3 regions of the Bacillus sp. BSL6 genome follow, and region 1 is predicted to be linked to each of the others. Evidence: riboswitches for the same ligand, from Rfam matches in the RefSeq annotation. Region 1 holds a riboswitch; each other region holds the start of a gene.
The links. Region 1 has a riboswitch for S-adenosylmethionine ahead of metI (cystathionine gamma-synthase/O-acetylhomoserine thiolyase). Riboswitches for the same ligand answer to the same signal wherever they lie in the genome.

Region 1 (4,291 bases):
GAATGAATAGCCCAAAGGTCTTTTTCAGGTACTAAATCATCGTCACAATGTTGAACGAAAAGAATTGGTTTATTTGATTTTCTGTATGAAGAAATTCTTTTATTTACTTTTGTAAGTAAATTTTGTAAATTAAATAAATGCTCCTCACTATAACATACTCCATTTTGTAAATCGATAACGATTAAAACATCTGCACATGTATCCATTATTTTTGCCCCTTTTTTACTTCTTAATATATCAATTAATTCATTACTTGGAAATAGATAGTGATCTGTCATTTTTTTTATGAATTATACGAAGGGTTGACAAATATACTTATCAGCGTAAAAAAGAAGATATGATAACTTAATTTCATATCTTCTCTGCTCTCTATGCATTTACAGGCTCTTCTACATAAGAAAGGGCATTTTCAAAATCGGATATTAAATCGTCAACATTTTCAAGACCGACGGATAGCCGAAGTAATGAATTTGAAATCCCTCTTTCATCACGAGCTTCTTGCGATAGTGCTGCATGTGACATTTTAGCTGGGTAGGAAAGGATCGATTCGACAGCCCCTAAACTAACTGCAAAGACAGGTAATTTTACTTTTGATAAAAATTGGCGAAGTGCGTCTTCTGATTGTAAAGTGAAAGATAGGACAGCTCCTGCTGATGTAGCTTGAGATTGTTGAATGTGAAATCCAAGATGTGTTTGTAATCCTGGATAATAGACATTTTGAACTTTAGCGTGCTCTTGTAAATAGTGTGCAATTTTATTGGCATTAGCAGCTGAATGCTCAAGACGTACATGCAATGTTTTTAGACCACGAAGTACGAGAGAACAATCTTGCGGGCCTAGAATAGCGCCGAATGAATTTTGTAAAAAGCCAAGTTTTTGGGCGAGATCGGTATCTTTTACAACTGCTAATCCGGCAGTAACATCACTATGACCGGCAATGAATTTTGTGGCACTATGAAGAACGACATCAGCGCCAAGGTCAAGTGGTTTCTGGAATAATGGTGTCAAAAATGTATTATCAACAAAAGTAAGGGCGCCAATAGATTTTGCAAGTTTAGAAACAGCACGAATATCTGTCACTTTTAAAAGTGGATTGGAAGGTGTTTCTACATAAAAGAGTTTTGTATTTGGCTTAATGTTTTGCTTTATTTCTTCTAAATTGGTCATATCAACAAATGTATGTGAAACACCGTAACGGGAGAGAACTTCAGTTATCATTCGATAAGTTCCTCCGTATACGTCTTCTGAAATGAGTACGTGATCACCTTGTGAAAGGAGGAGGAATGCAGTAGAAATCGCTGCAATTCCTGATGCGAAGGCAAATCCTTTTGTTCCGCCTTCTAATAAAGCAATGATGTCTTCAAGAGCTTCACGAGTTGGATTGCCTGACCTGCTATAGTCATATTTCCCGAACGTATCTACATCAAATTGGTGAAATGTTGATGTGTTATAGATGGGAACGTTAACAGCTCCTGTTTGCGAGTCATGTTTATATTGGTTGTGCAGTAAGAGTGTATCTATAGAATAACTCATATTCTTACACCTTCTTTTACAAGTTTAATGGCTTGCTTTAAGTCTTGAATTAAATCGTTACTATTTTCAATACCAACGGAAAATCGAAGAAGACGATTACATACACCGTTTGCTGTTCTAATTTCTTCAGGAATATCAGCGTGTGTTTGTGTTGCTGGATATGTCATTAAACTTTCAACACCACCGAGACTTTCGGCAAATGTAATTAAGGATAAAGATTGTAAGAATGGATTAATCCATGTTTCATCTTTCAGACGAAACGAGATCATGCCGCCTCTTCCAGGATAAAATACATCTGTCACCCCATCCTCATCATTTAAATAAGCAACAACTGCTTTTGCATTTTCTTCATGTTGTCTCATGCGAAGCGCTAACGTTTTCATACCACGAATTAATAGCCATGAGTCAAATGGACTTAAGACTGCACCAGAGGCATTATGATAATGAGCGATTTCCTCACAAAGTTCCTTTCCTTTTGCAACGACAAGTCCGCTTAGTACATCGTTATGACCACCTAAATATTTCGTTGCACTATGAAGTACGATATCGGCACCTTCTGTTAATGGCTGCTGTATATAAGGTGTGTAGAATGTGTTGTCTACAATAAGAAGTAGTCCGTGTCTTTTCGCTACAGTTGCAACAGCGGCAATATCGGTAACTTGCATTAATGGATTAGTTGGAGTTTCTATGAAAATAGCCTTCGTTTTCGTTGTGATGGCTTGCTCAATTTGTTTAATAGATTGTGTATTTACGTATCTACATCGAACGTTCCACTTTTTTTCGTGCTCAGAAAATAATCGATAAGTGCCACCGTATAAATCTTCGGAAACAATAAGTTCGTCTCCAGAGCGGAATAGGGAAAGGACAAGAAGAACGGCTGCCATCCCTGAACTACAGGCATAACCTTGTTCACCGCATTCTAAGTCTGCGATTGCCTGTTCTAATAGGCCGCGCGTTGGATTTCCAGTTCGTGAATAATCAAATCCAGTAGATTTACCAATTCCTTCGTGACGATAAGCAGTTGAAAAATAAACAGGTGGATTAACAGTTCCTGTTGTAGTTTCACTCCGGTTTCCGATTTGCGCTAATTTTGTTTCGATAGTTGACATGTGAAAATTCCTCCTTTTTAAATTGAACCATTAGTTGAATATAAAATAAAAAAGCCTTCTAAGAAGAAGGCTTTCGGTTTGAATAGAGTCTTCTTCTCATCTGTCAAATCTTTCACAATTTGCTGGAATTAGCACCTTATTAACAAATGTTAATGGTTGCTGAGGCGTCATAGGGCCAGTCCCTCTACCTCTCTAGATAAGAATGTTCGTATGAAATTTTATTATGTTTTTAACTTTACAACAAAAGATAATTGAATTGCAACTTTATTTTAAATAATTTTTATTTTTCCGCAAGTGTCATTGACTTTTGTATTTGTGCGTGCTAAATTTATAAAAAAATTAACAAACATTGTTAAAAGGGGAACGCATTTCCTTTTAGCTACATAAATAAAATAATAAAGACAAACTCTTATTGAGAGCGGTGGAGGGAAAGGCCCTGTGAAACCCGGCAACCTTCAAACGAAATGTTTGAAACGGTGCTAATACCTGCAAAACGAATGTTTTGCATAATAAGAGGAGGATCGATTATGTCCCCCTCTTCAAAGTGAAGAGGGGGTTTTTATATTGATAGAAATGAGGGAGATTTGTGAAATTACTAGATTTATTATCAAAAGGAATTGTAATAGGTGATGGTGCGGTTGGGACGTTATTACATTCACATGGTTTGCAAAGTAGTTTTGAAGAATTGAATATATCTGATCCAGATTTAATTGTATCGATTCATAAGCAATATGTAGCGGCTGGGGCAGATGTGATTCAAACAAATACGTACGGAGCAAATGAAGCGAAATTACGTATGTATGGATTAGAAAATCAAGTTACTGAAATTAATAGAGCGGCAGTAAAACTGGCGAAAGCATCTGTTACAGACAGAAATGCAATTTTAGGCACAATTGGTGGTATGAAACATATCGGGGCGGTTACGACAACTGATATGGAGCGAGAATTTATGTTACTGGAACAGGCAAGTGCATTATTAGAAGAACAGGTTGATGGACTGCTATTAGAGACTTTTTATGATGAGTTTGAATTACTTCATGCTGTCCAGGTGTTACGAAAAGAAACAAATATTCCAATTGTAGCGCAATTGGCGTTACATGAGGCGGGTACGACTCAAAATGGAAATGATGTAAATGAAATATTAAAACAGCTTTTAGATTACGGTGCAAATGTTGTTGGATTGAACTGCCAACTAGGGCCACTTCATATGACGGAAGCTCTTAAAATGATATCGATTCCGAAAAATGGTTACTTGTCAGCATATCCAAATGCAGGTCTCCCAAATTATGTAGAGGGACGATACGTATATGAGGGAAGTCCAGCTTATTTTGAAGCGATGACACCGAAATTTATTGAGCAAGGTATTCGGTTATTGGGCGGTTGTTGTGGCACGACTCCAGAACATATTGAAAGTATGAAACGTGCTACTCTAAATGTTACGCCTGTAATAGAAAAGGATACGGTTCAAAGACCGAAAGTAGTTCATACACATGAGAAACGTTCAAAAGCTCATGTCACTTTAGCAGAGAAAGCAAAAAAACAAACGACCGTAGTAGTGGAATTAGATCCACCAAAAACGTTAGATACGCAGCGGTTTTTTGAAGGCGCAAGAGCATTGAAAAGAGCTGGAGCAGATGCTATTACTCTAG
Region 2 (4,291 bases), 480 kb from region 1:
TTAACAACAACATTCATCCTCTTATTTATCGCTTCCATCACTGTCGGCTTTTCTCTAAAAGGAGCAATCCCATACGCGACATTGGTGAGCATTATATTTGCGACACTATTTTTACTAAGCAGTGCTTTTTGCGCGGGCAAAGCACGTCAAATGAAAGGTTGATTACATATGTTCCAGAAGAAACCAATCCTTTGTAAATCATGTGAAAAGGAAATACAAACGTATGAAAAGGCTTGGATTCATATGCCATTTCCAGCAAGTGGCATGACGAATATGAGAAAGTATATTGAACTAGAAGGAGAGATTTATTGTAGCTCGTGTGTTGAAATAATGAACAAAAAATAGTAAATACAAAAGGGGGACTTACATTGTTTGAATCAAACCGTATCCAGTTACGAAAATTTTCCGAAGATGATATTCTAACATATTATAAATGGCATAATGATATAGACGTTATGAGTTCAACTACTCTCACTCTTGATAAATATTCCCTTCAAGACACAGAAAAACTTTGCCAACAATTTATTCATTCTTCGGACTCTAAAAGCTATATCATTGAAGAAAAAGCTACGCATCTTTCAATTGGTATTACTTCTTTAATTCATATTGATTCGTATAATCGAAACGCTGAATGTATTATTGATATTGGTAACAAGGATTACTGGGGGCAAGGTTATGGGAAGGAAGCTTTCACCTTATTATTGGATTATGCATTTTTAGAATTAAATTTACATCGCCTTTCTTTACGAGTATTTTCTTTTAACGATAGAGCAATTAAATTATATAAATCGCTCGGTTTTCAACATGAAGGAACTTGTAAAGAAGCTATATTCCGCAATGGCACTTGGCATGACATTGAACTCTTCGCTTTATTCCAACGTAATTATATATAAAAAAAGCTTTGCGCTCACTGCGCAAAGCTTTTTTTCATATATTATAGACCAGCTTGCTCTTTTAAAGCTGCAGCTTTGTCTGTACGTTCCCATGATAGATCTACATCAGTACGTCCGAAGTGGCCGTAAGCTGCTGTTTGTTTGTAAATTGGGCGACGTAAGTCTAGCATTTTAATAATACCAGCTGGGCGAAGATCGAAGTTGTTACGAACTAGTTCTACTAGTACGTCTTCAGATACTTTACCAGTGCCGAATGTATCAACTGAAATTGATACTGGTTGCGCTACACCGATTGCGTATGCAAGTTGTACTTCTGCTTTTTCAGCAAGACCAGCTGCTACGATGTTTTTCGCAACATAACGAGCTGCATATGCTGCAGAACGGTCAACTTTCGTTGCATCTTTACCAGAGAATGCACCGCCACCGTGGCGAGCGTATCCACCGTAAGTATCAACGATGATTTTACGTCCTGTTAAACCAGCATCACCTTGTGGTCCACCAATTACGAAGCGGCCAGTTGGGTTAATGAAGAATTTCGTTTCTCCATCGATTAATTCTGCTGGTACTACAGCTTTAATTACGTGCTCTTTTAAGTCGCGATCGATTTCTTCCCATGTAACATCTGGGTGATGTTGTGTAGAAATTACGATAGTATCAACACGTACTGGTTTACCATTTTCATCATACTCAACTGTAACTTGCGTTTTTCCATCCGGACGTAGGTATGATAATGTATCATTTTTACGTACTTCAGTTAAACGGCGAGCTAATTTGTGAGCAAGCGAGATTGGAAGTGGCATTAACTCTTGTGTTTCATTACATGCGAAACCAAACATTAAACCTTGGTCTCCTGCACCAATTGCCTCAATCTCAGCGTCAGTCATTTGACCTTCGCGTGCTTCTAGCGCTTGGTCAACACCCATAGCGATGTCAGCAGATTGCTCATCGATAGATGTTAAAACTGCACAAGTTTCTGCATCGAATCCGTATTTTGCGCGTGTGTAACCAATGCCTTGAATTGTTTCACGAACGATTTTTGGAATATCTACGTAAGTAGAAGTCGTAATTTCCCCCGCTACCAATACTAAACCAGTTGTTACAGTTGTTTCACAAGCTACACGTGCATTTGCGTCTTTTGATAAGATCGCATCTAAAATTGAATCAGAAATTTGGTCACAAATTTTATCTGGATGTCCTTCAGTTACAGACTCAGATGTGAACAGATGACGTTTTTTTGTCATGTGGTAAACCTCCCTACAGTAATTGTATATATTGTACGGAACTCATCCTTAATTTGCCACAGATTGCGACATACATTTATTCTCCCACACAAGCATACAGAAAAACCTTTCCTACATAATAGAGAGGAAAGGTTTAATTTGCTACTTGCATACTGCTTTTTGCCCTTCGCTCTTATCGTTCGAGACCTGTAGCCTCGCACAGGTTTTAGCACCTATTCACCTGTATTTACCACTACAAGTGAGGTTGCTGGGCTTCATCGGGCCTGTCCCTCCGCCAGCTCGGGATAAGAGAGTATCCGTCCCAACCTATACTAAAGAAATGATATTCATTTGTCAATTAATATTCACATTTTCGTGAAAGTTTTTCTCAATGCGCCTAAAATGAAATATTAATAAGGAAATAATGTATTCACACAAACAAAAAGAAATAAATAGTATACATTATTTATATAATTGTGTTATACTCTTGTTGGGGATTACGAGAAATATTTCATTAAATGAAAAGGATGGTATATAAATATGAGTACTGTGAATGTCCAAATTGGTTTACACGAATTATTGAACGGAAGCAATGCACAGATTCAACTAAGTGTTCCGCAATTAGTGGAAAAAGTATTAATGCGAAATGAAGGGAAATTAACTTCGACTGGTGCCGTTTCTGCTTCAACTGGAAAATATACAGGACGTTCTCCTAAAGATAAATTTATTGTGAAAGAAGCATCGGTTGCTGACAAAATTGCTTGGGGAGCAGTAAACCAACCGATTTCTGAAGAACATTTTAATAAATTATATACGAAAGTTTTAGAATACTTAAAAGAGAAAGAAGAGTTATTCGTCTTCAAAGGATTTGCAGGCGCTGACCGCAATTACCGCCTACCAATTCAAGTTATTAATGAATATGCATGGCACAATTTATTTGTACATCAACTATTCATTCGTCCAACTGAAGAAGAATTAACAACTCATGAATCAGAGTTCACAATTGTTTCTGCACCGAATTTCAAAGCTGATCCAGCTGTTGACGGTACAAACTCTGAAGCATTCATTATGGTTTCATTCGAAAAACGTATCGTACTAATTGGTGGTACAGAATACGCTGGAGAAATGAAAAAATCAATCTTCTCTATTATGAACTTCTTATTACCTGAACAAGATATTCTTTCTATGCATTGCTCTGCAAACGTAGGTGAAGAAGGCGATGTAGCATTATTCTTCGGTTTATCTGGAACAGGTAAAACAACATTATCTGCTGATCCAAACCGTAAATTAATCGGTGATGATGAGCACGGTTGGTCTGATAACGGTGTATTCAATATTGAAGGCGGTTGCTACGCGAAATGTGTAAACCTTTCTCACGAGAAAGAACCACAAATTTTCGATGCAATCACATTTGGATCTGTTTTAGAAAACGTTATCATTAATGACCAAACGCGTATCGCAGACTATAACGATACTACTTTAACAGAAAATACTCGTGCTGCATACCCTATGCATGCGATCGACAATATCGTACTGCCAAGTGTTGCAGGACACCCAAATACAATTATCTTCTTAACTGCTGATGCATCTGGCGTATTGCCTCCAATCAGTAAGTTATCAAAAGAACAAGCTATGTATCACTTCTTAAGTGGTTACACTAGTAAACTAGCAGGAACAGAGCGCGGTGTTACATCTCCGCAAGCAACATTCTCAACTTGCTTCGGTTCACCATTCTTACCACTTGATGCATCTCGCTATGCTGAAATGCTTGGTGAGAAAATCGAGAAACACGATGCGAAAGTATTCTTAGTAAACACTGGCTGGACTGGTGGCGAATACGGCGTTGGTAAACGTATGAACTTAGGTTACACTCGTGCAATGATTCAAGCAGCATTAAGCGGTGAACTTGCGAAAACTGAAACAGCTAAACATGACATCTTCGGTCTTGAAGTTCCACTTCACGTACCAGGTGTACCTGACGAAGTGTTAATGCCTGAACAAACTTGGGCTGATAAAGCTGCATATAAAGCTAAAGCAATCGAACTTGCAAATGAATTCAAAGCTAACTTCAAAAAGTTCGACAGCGTATCTGAAGACATTATTAACTTAGGCGGTCCAATCGCTTAAGCGCAAACTTTCTGTTGGAATAACCCTTTACTCATATGAATAAGTGTCGTG
Region 3 (4,291 bases), on a different contig from region 1:
GTAGATCACCCTCGTACACGTTTCATTAGCTTCACTGGATCTCGTGATGTAGGTATCCGTATTTATGAGCGCGCAGCGAAAGTAAACCCAGGCCAAATTTGGTTAAAACGCGTTATCGCTGAAATGGGCGGTAAAGATACAATCGTTGTTGATAAAGAAGCAGATCTTGAATTAGCAGCTAAATCTATCGTTGCATCAGCATTCGGATTCTCAGGACAAAAATGTTCTGCATGTTCTCGTGCAGTAATCCACGAAGATGTATACGATCACGTATTAAATCGTGCTGTTGAATTAACGAAAGAATTAAAAGTTGCTAACCCAGCTGTATTAGGTACAAACATGGGTCCTGTTAATGACCAAGCTGCATTCGATAAAGTAATGAGCTATGTTGCAATTGGTAAAGAAGAAGGTAGAATTTTAGCAGGTGGCGAAGGAGACGATTCTAAAGGCTGGTTCATCCAACCAACAATCGTTGCTGACGTTGCAGAAGATGCTCGCCTAATGAAAGAAGAAATCTTCGGACCAGTAGTAGCATTCTGTAAAGCAAAAGACTTTGACCATGCACTTGCAATTGCAAACAATACAGAATACGGTTTAACAGGAGCAGTTATCTCTAACAACCGTGATCATATTGAAAAAGCACGTGAAGACTTCCACGTAGGTAACTTATACTTCAACCGTGGATGTACTGGTGCAATCGTAGGATACCAACCATTCGGTGGCTTTAACATGTCTGGTACAGACTCTAAAGCTGGTGGTCCTGACTACTTAGCGCTTCACATGCAAGCAAAAACTACTTCTGAAACTTTATAAGAAATAGTAGAAGAGATCTTCGCAGTCTGCGAAGATCTCTTTTTTTGAAAAATTTTTTATATGTGGATTAACATAGTAATCAGTAGAAAAACTAATAAAGTAATAAGGTTTACTTCAGCAAAATGAGGTATATTTATATTTGCTGAATAGATTCTCTTTAAAGACAAGAAAAGTAGGTGAACAAAGTGGGAAAATATCAATTGGATTACAAAGGTCAGGTAGCTGTCGCGAAGTTTCATGAAAAACAGACGCCTGTCAAATTTGATAAAAAGCAGCAAATTGAAAAATTGCGTGCGGAGTATTTGAAAAAGAAACAAAAACAAACAGATAAATAATAGGAGAAATTAGTTAATTTGCATTAAAAAACACTTACCATATATTACTATTTGGTAAGTGGAACTAGCTAAAACCTATTCATATCGGGATAAACATGTAAATAGAAATAAAACAATGAGAAAAGTTGACTTATTAGTCACATTTTTTTGTATTCATTTTAAGGATTTCCTGTATAATACAATTTGAAAGAAAATCTATGGTTTGACAAGAAACACTCTTTTCGGTTTTGCTCACTGAAGAGAGTGTTTTTTTGTAGCTAAAAACTCCTCTGTACTCATTACATTTGCATATACGCCATTTAAACTAGCTAAAATTGTATTATGAATATAAACAGCTGGTATCGTAGCATTCTTAAAAGAAAGATCTTTTGTCGCACAAGCATCATGTATAACAGTACATTGCAAGCCGAAATCAAAGGCAGCCCTTACGGTAGCATCAATACACATATGAGTCATCATCCCGCATATGACGAGGTGCTCAATCTTTAAACGTTGTAATTGCTCTAGAAGATCGGTTTCGCGAAAACTATTTGGATAATGTTTGAGTATAACGGTTTCTTCTTTAAGTGGGCGTACGCTTTCATGAATATGTACACCTTCTGTATTGGGTAGGAAAAAAGTAGCGTCCTCTTTTATTGCTACATGTTGGATATGAAAAATGGGTTCGTTTTTCTTTCTAAAGAGCTGTAGTAGCTGACTAGCATATGCGCTTGCTTCTGCTGGATTACGCAATTCCATCTTTCCATGTGGAAAATAATCATTTTGAATATCAACGAGTAAAAGAGCTGTTTTCATATATTTATCTTCCTCCGATTTCATATTCAAATAATGGTATTCAATTAGTAGAGAAGATTATCCTTTTAAAAAATATGCAAGAGGAGAAGTTTACATAACTTTAAAGGTTACTATTTTCTATTAAAATTTTCATCTGAAAATTTTAATAAAGAAATAATTAATATTTTTCTAAAAAATGTATTGACTCTTATTATTCTGAGTTCTATAATGAGAATTAATTAAACGACAATTAAATCGATACATTCTTATCCAGAGAGGTGGAGGGACTGGCCCTACGATACCTCAGCAACGGGTTTTTTAATACCGTGCTAACTCCAGCAAGCCTATAAGGGCTTGGAAGATGAGAAGATGTGAACGAGTACATATAAGTGCTCTCCTTCTTATCTTTATGTTTGATAAGAAGGAGAGCACTTTTTATTTTACCTCGAGAGCTCTACTTCAAGTTTTTACAGCATATAGGAGGGGAAAAAATGATTTCTTTTAATAATGTAAGTAAAGTATATGAATCAGGTGGGCAATCTGTTCATGCGGTGGAGGATGTAACGTTATCAGTTGAGAAAGGCGAAATTTTTGGCATTATTGGTTTTAGTGGCGCTGGAAAGAGTACATTATTACGCCTAGTAAACATGTTAGAGAGACCAACGGCAGGAACGATTTCAATAGATGATAAAGAGATTACATCATTATCGACGAAAGAATTACGGAAGCTAAGACAAAGAATCGGGATGATTTTTCAAAGCTTTAATTTATTTAATTCAAGAACAGTGTTTGGGAATATTGCTTATCCATTAAGGTTAGCAAAAGTACCAAAGAATGAGATAAAAGAAAGAGTAAATGAATTGCTGAAGTTTGTAGGGTTAGAAGATAAGGCAAACAATTACCCAGAGCAGCTATCAGGCGGACAAAAGCAGCGTGTAGGTATTGCTAGAGCACTTGCAACATCACCAGATATTCTTATATGTGATGAGGCAACATCAGCTTTAGATCCAGAAACAACGACAGAAATTCTAAACTTATTAAAGAAAGTAAATCGAGAATACAATTTAACAATTCTTCTTATTACACATGAAATGCATGTCGTGAAAGAAATTTGTCACCGTGTAGCTGTAATGGAAAAAGGAAAAGTTATTGAAGAAGGAAAACTGTTTGATGTTTTCACACAACCGAAAACAAAGACGACTCAAAACTTTGTACGTTCTGTTATTAATGATCATTTACCGGAAAGTGTTTTAGCGAAAATTCAAAATGGTGGTCAGATTTATCGCCTAACATTTACTGGTGAGGAAACAGGACAGCCGGTACTATCATATATCGCAAAAAACTATAATGTGGATGTAAATGTACTGTACGGAAATATTATTGAACTTCAAAATGTGCTATTTGGAAATCTTCTTGTAGAATTGCAAGGTGAACAGAGGGAAATTCAAAAAGCATTACAACATCTAAGACTGCAAGTGCAGCTGAAGGAGGTAGAAGCTCATGCGAGTTGATTGGAGTATATTTTGGCCGCGCATACTAGATGCGACGGGGGATACCCTCTTAATGGTAATTGTAACCCTTATATTCGCTACAATTCTTGGTATACCTCTAGGTTTACTTTTATATGTAACGAGAAAAGGAAACTTTTTAGAAAATAAATGGGTCTTTTCTATTCTTAATATCATTATTAATACAATTCGTCCGATTCCATTCATTATCTTCTTAGTAGCTTTAAGCCCGTTAACAAGAAGTGTTATCGGAACGACAATTGGAACAGCAGCAGCAATTTTTCCAATGACGTTAGTTGCATCAATTGGTATCGCTAGAATGGTTGAAACAAATCTTGTTTCTGTTCCGAAAGGGGTAATTGAAGCAGCGCAAGCGATGGGTGCTTCACCAATTAGAATTGTTTTTGAAATCCTTGTACCAGAAGCGTTAGCACCATTAATTTTAGGTGTTACATTTATGACAGTTGGTTTAATTGAATTTTCTGCAGTTGCTGGGCTTGTCGGTGGTGGCGGTCTTGGTGATTTAGCAATGACATATGGTTATCAACGTTTTGATACATCAGTTATGTTCGTAACGGTCGTTTTACTTATAATTCTCGTACAATTAGCTCAAAACTTAGGAAACTACTTTGCGAAAGTCTTTTTACGCAGATCATAAAAAGGAAGAGGGGGAAAAGAGAATGAAGAAGATTTTAGCATTTGCATTATCAGCAATTGTAGGAATTTCGGCGTTAAGTGGCTGCTCGGATGCAGGAATAAAAGAGAAAACAGTTCGCATTGGTGTAACTGGAACGGATGGAAACGCTTGGGAAATTGTAAAGGAAAAAGCTGAAAAAGAAGGAATTAAAGTTAAACTGGTTG

Region 2: it holds a riboswitch for S-adenosylmethionine, as region 1 does, so the genes downstream of both, metK (methionine adenosyltransferase) here and metI (cystathionine gamma-synthase/O-acetylhomoserine thiolyase) in region 1, are expected to answer to the same signal.
Region 3: it holds a riboswitch for S-adenosylmethionine, as region 1 does, so the genes downstream of both, RCJ96_RS21810 (methionine ABC transporter ATP-binding protein) here and metI (cystathionine gamma-synthase/O-acetylhomoserine thiolyase) in region 1, are expected to answer to the same signal.

The regions. Positions count from the first base shown of each region.
Region 1 is NZ_JAVGCW010000001.1:583,867-588,157, forward strand. Features, by position in the region: gene RCJ96_RS03215 (cysteine hydrolase family protein) at 1-206, opposite strand, end outside; gene metC (cystathionine beta-lyase) at 370-1,533, opposite strand; gene metI (cystathionine gamma-synthase/O-acetylhomoserine thiolyase) at 1,530-2,642, opposite strand; SAM riboswitch class I at 2,736-2,845, opposite strand; SAM riboswitch class I at 3,049-3,158, shown strand; gene RCJ96_RS03230 (bifunctional homocysteine S-methyltransferase/methylenetetrahydrofolate reductase) at 3,229-4,291, shown strand, end outside.
Region 2 is NZ_JAVGCW010000001.1:105,101-109,391, reverse strand. Features, by position in the region: gene RCJ96_RS00700 (hypothetical protein) at 1-162, shown strand, start outside; gene RCJ96_RS00695 (hypothetical protein) at 169-345, shown strand; gene RCJ96_RS00690 (GNAT family N-acetyltransferase) at 369-893, shown strand; gene metK (methionine adenosyltransferase) at 935-2,134, opposite strand; SAM riboswitch class I at 2,304-2,425, opposite strand; gene pckA (phosphoenolpyruvate carboxykinase (ATP)) at 2,654-4,240, shown strand.
Region 3 is NZ_JAVGCW010000007.1:185,189-189,479, reverse strand. Features, by position in the region: gene pruA (L-glutamate gamma-semialdehyde dehydrogenase) at 1-813, shown strand, start outside; gene RCJ96_RS21820 (hypothetical protein) at 999-1,148, shown strand; gene RCJ96_RS21815 (cysteine hydrolase family protein) at 1,380-1,943, opposite strand; SAM riboswitch class I at 2,186-2,290, shown strand; gene RCJ96_RS21810 (methionine ABC transporter ATP-binding protein) at 2,414-3,433, shown strand; gene RCJ96_RS21805 (methionine ABC transporter permease) at 3,423-4,088, shown strand; gene RCJ96_RS21800 (MetQ/NlpA family ABC transporter substrate-binding protein) at 4,111-4,291, shown strand, end outside.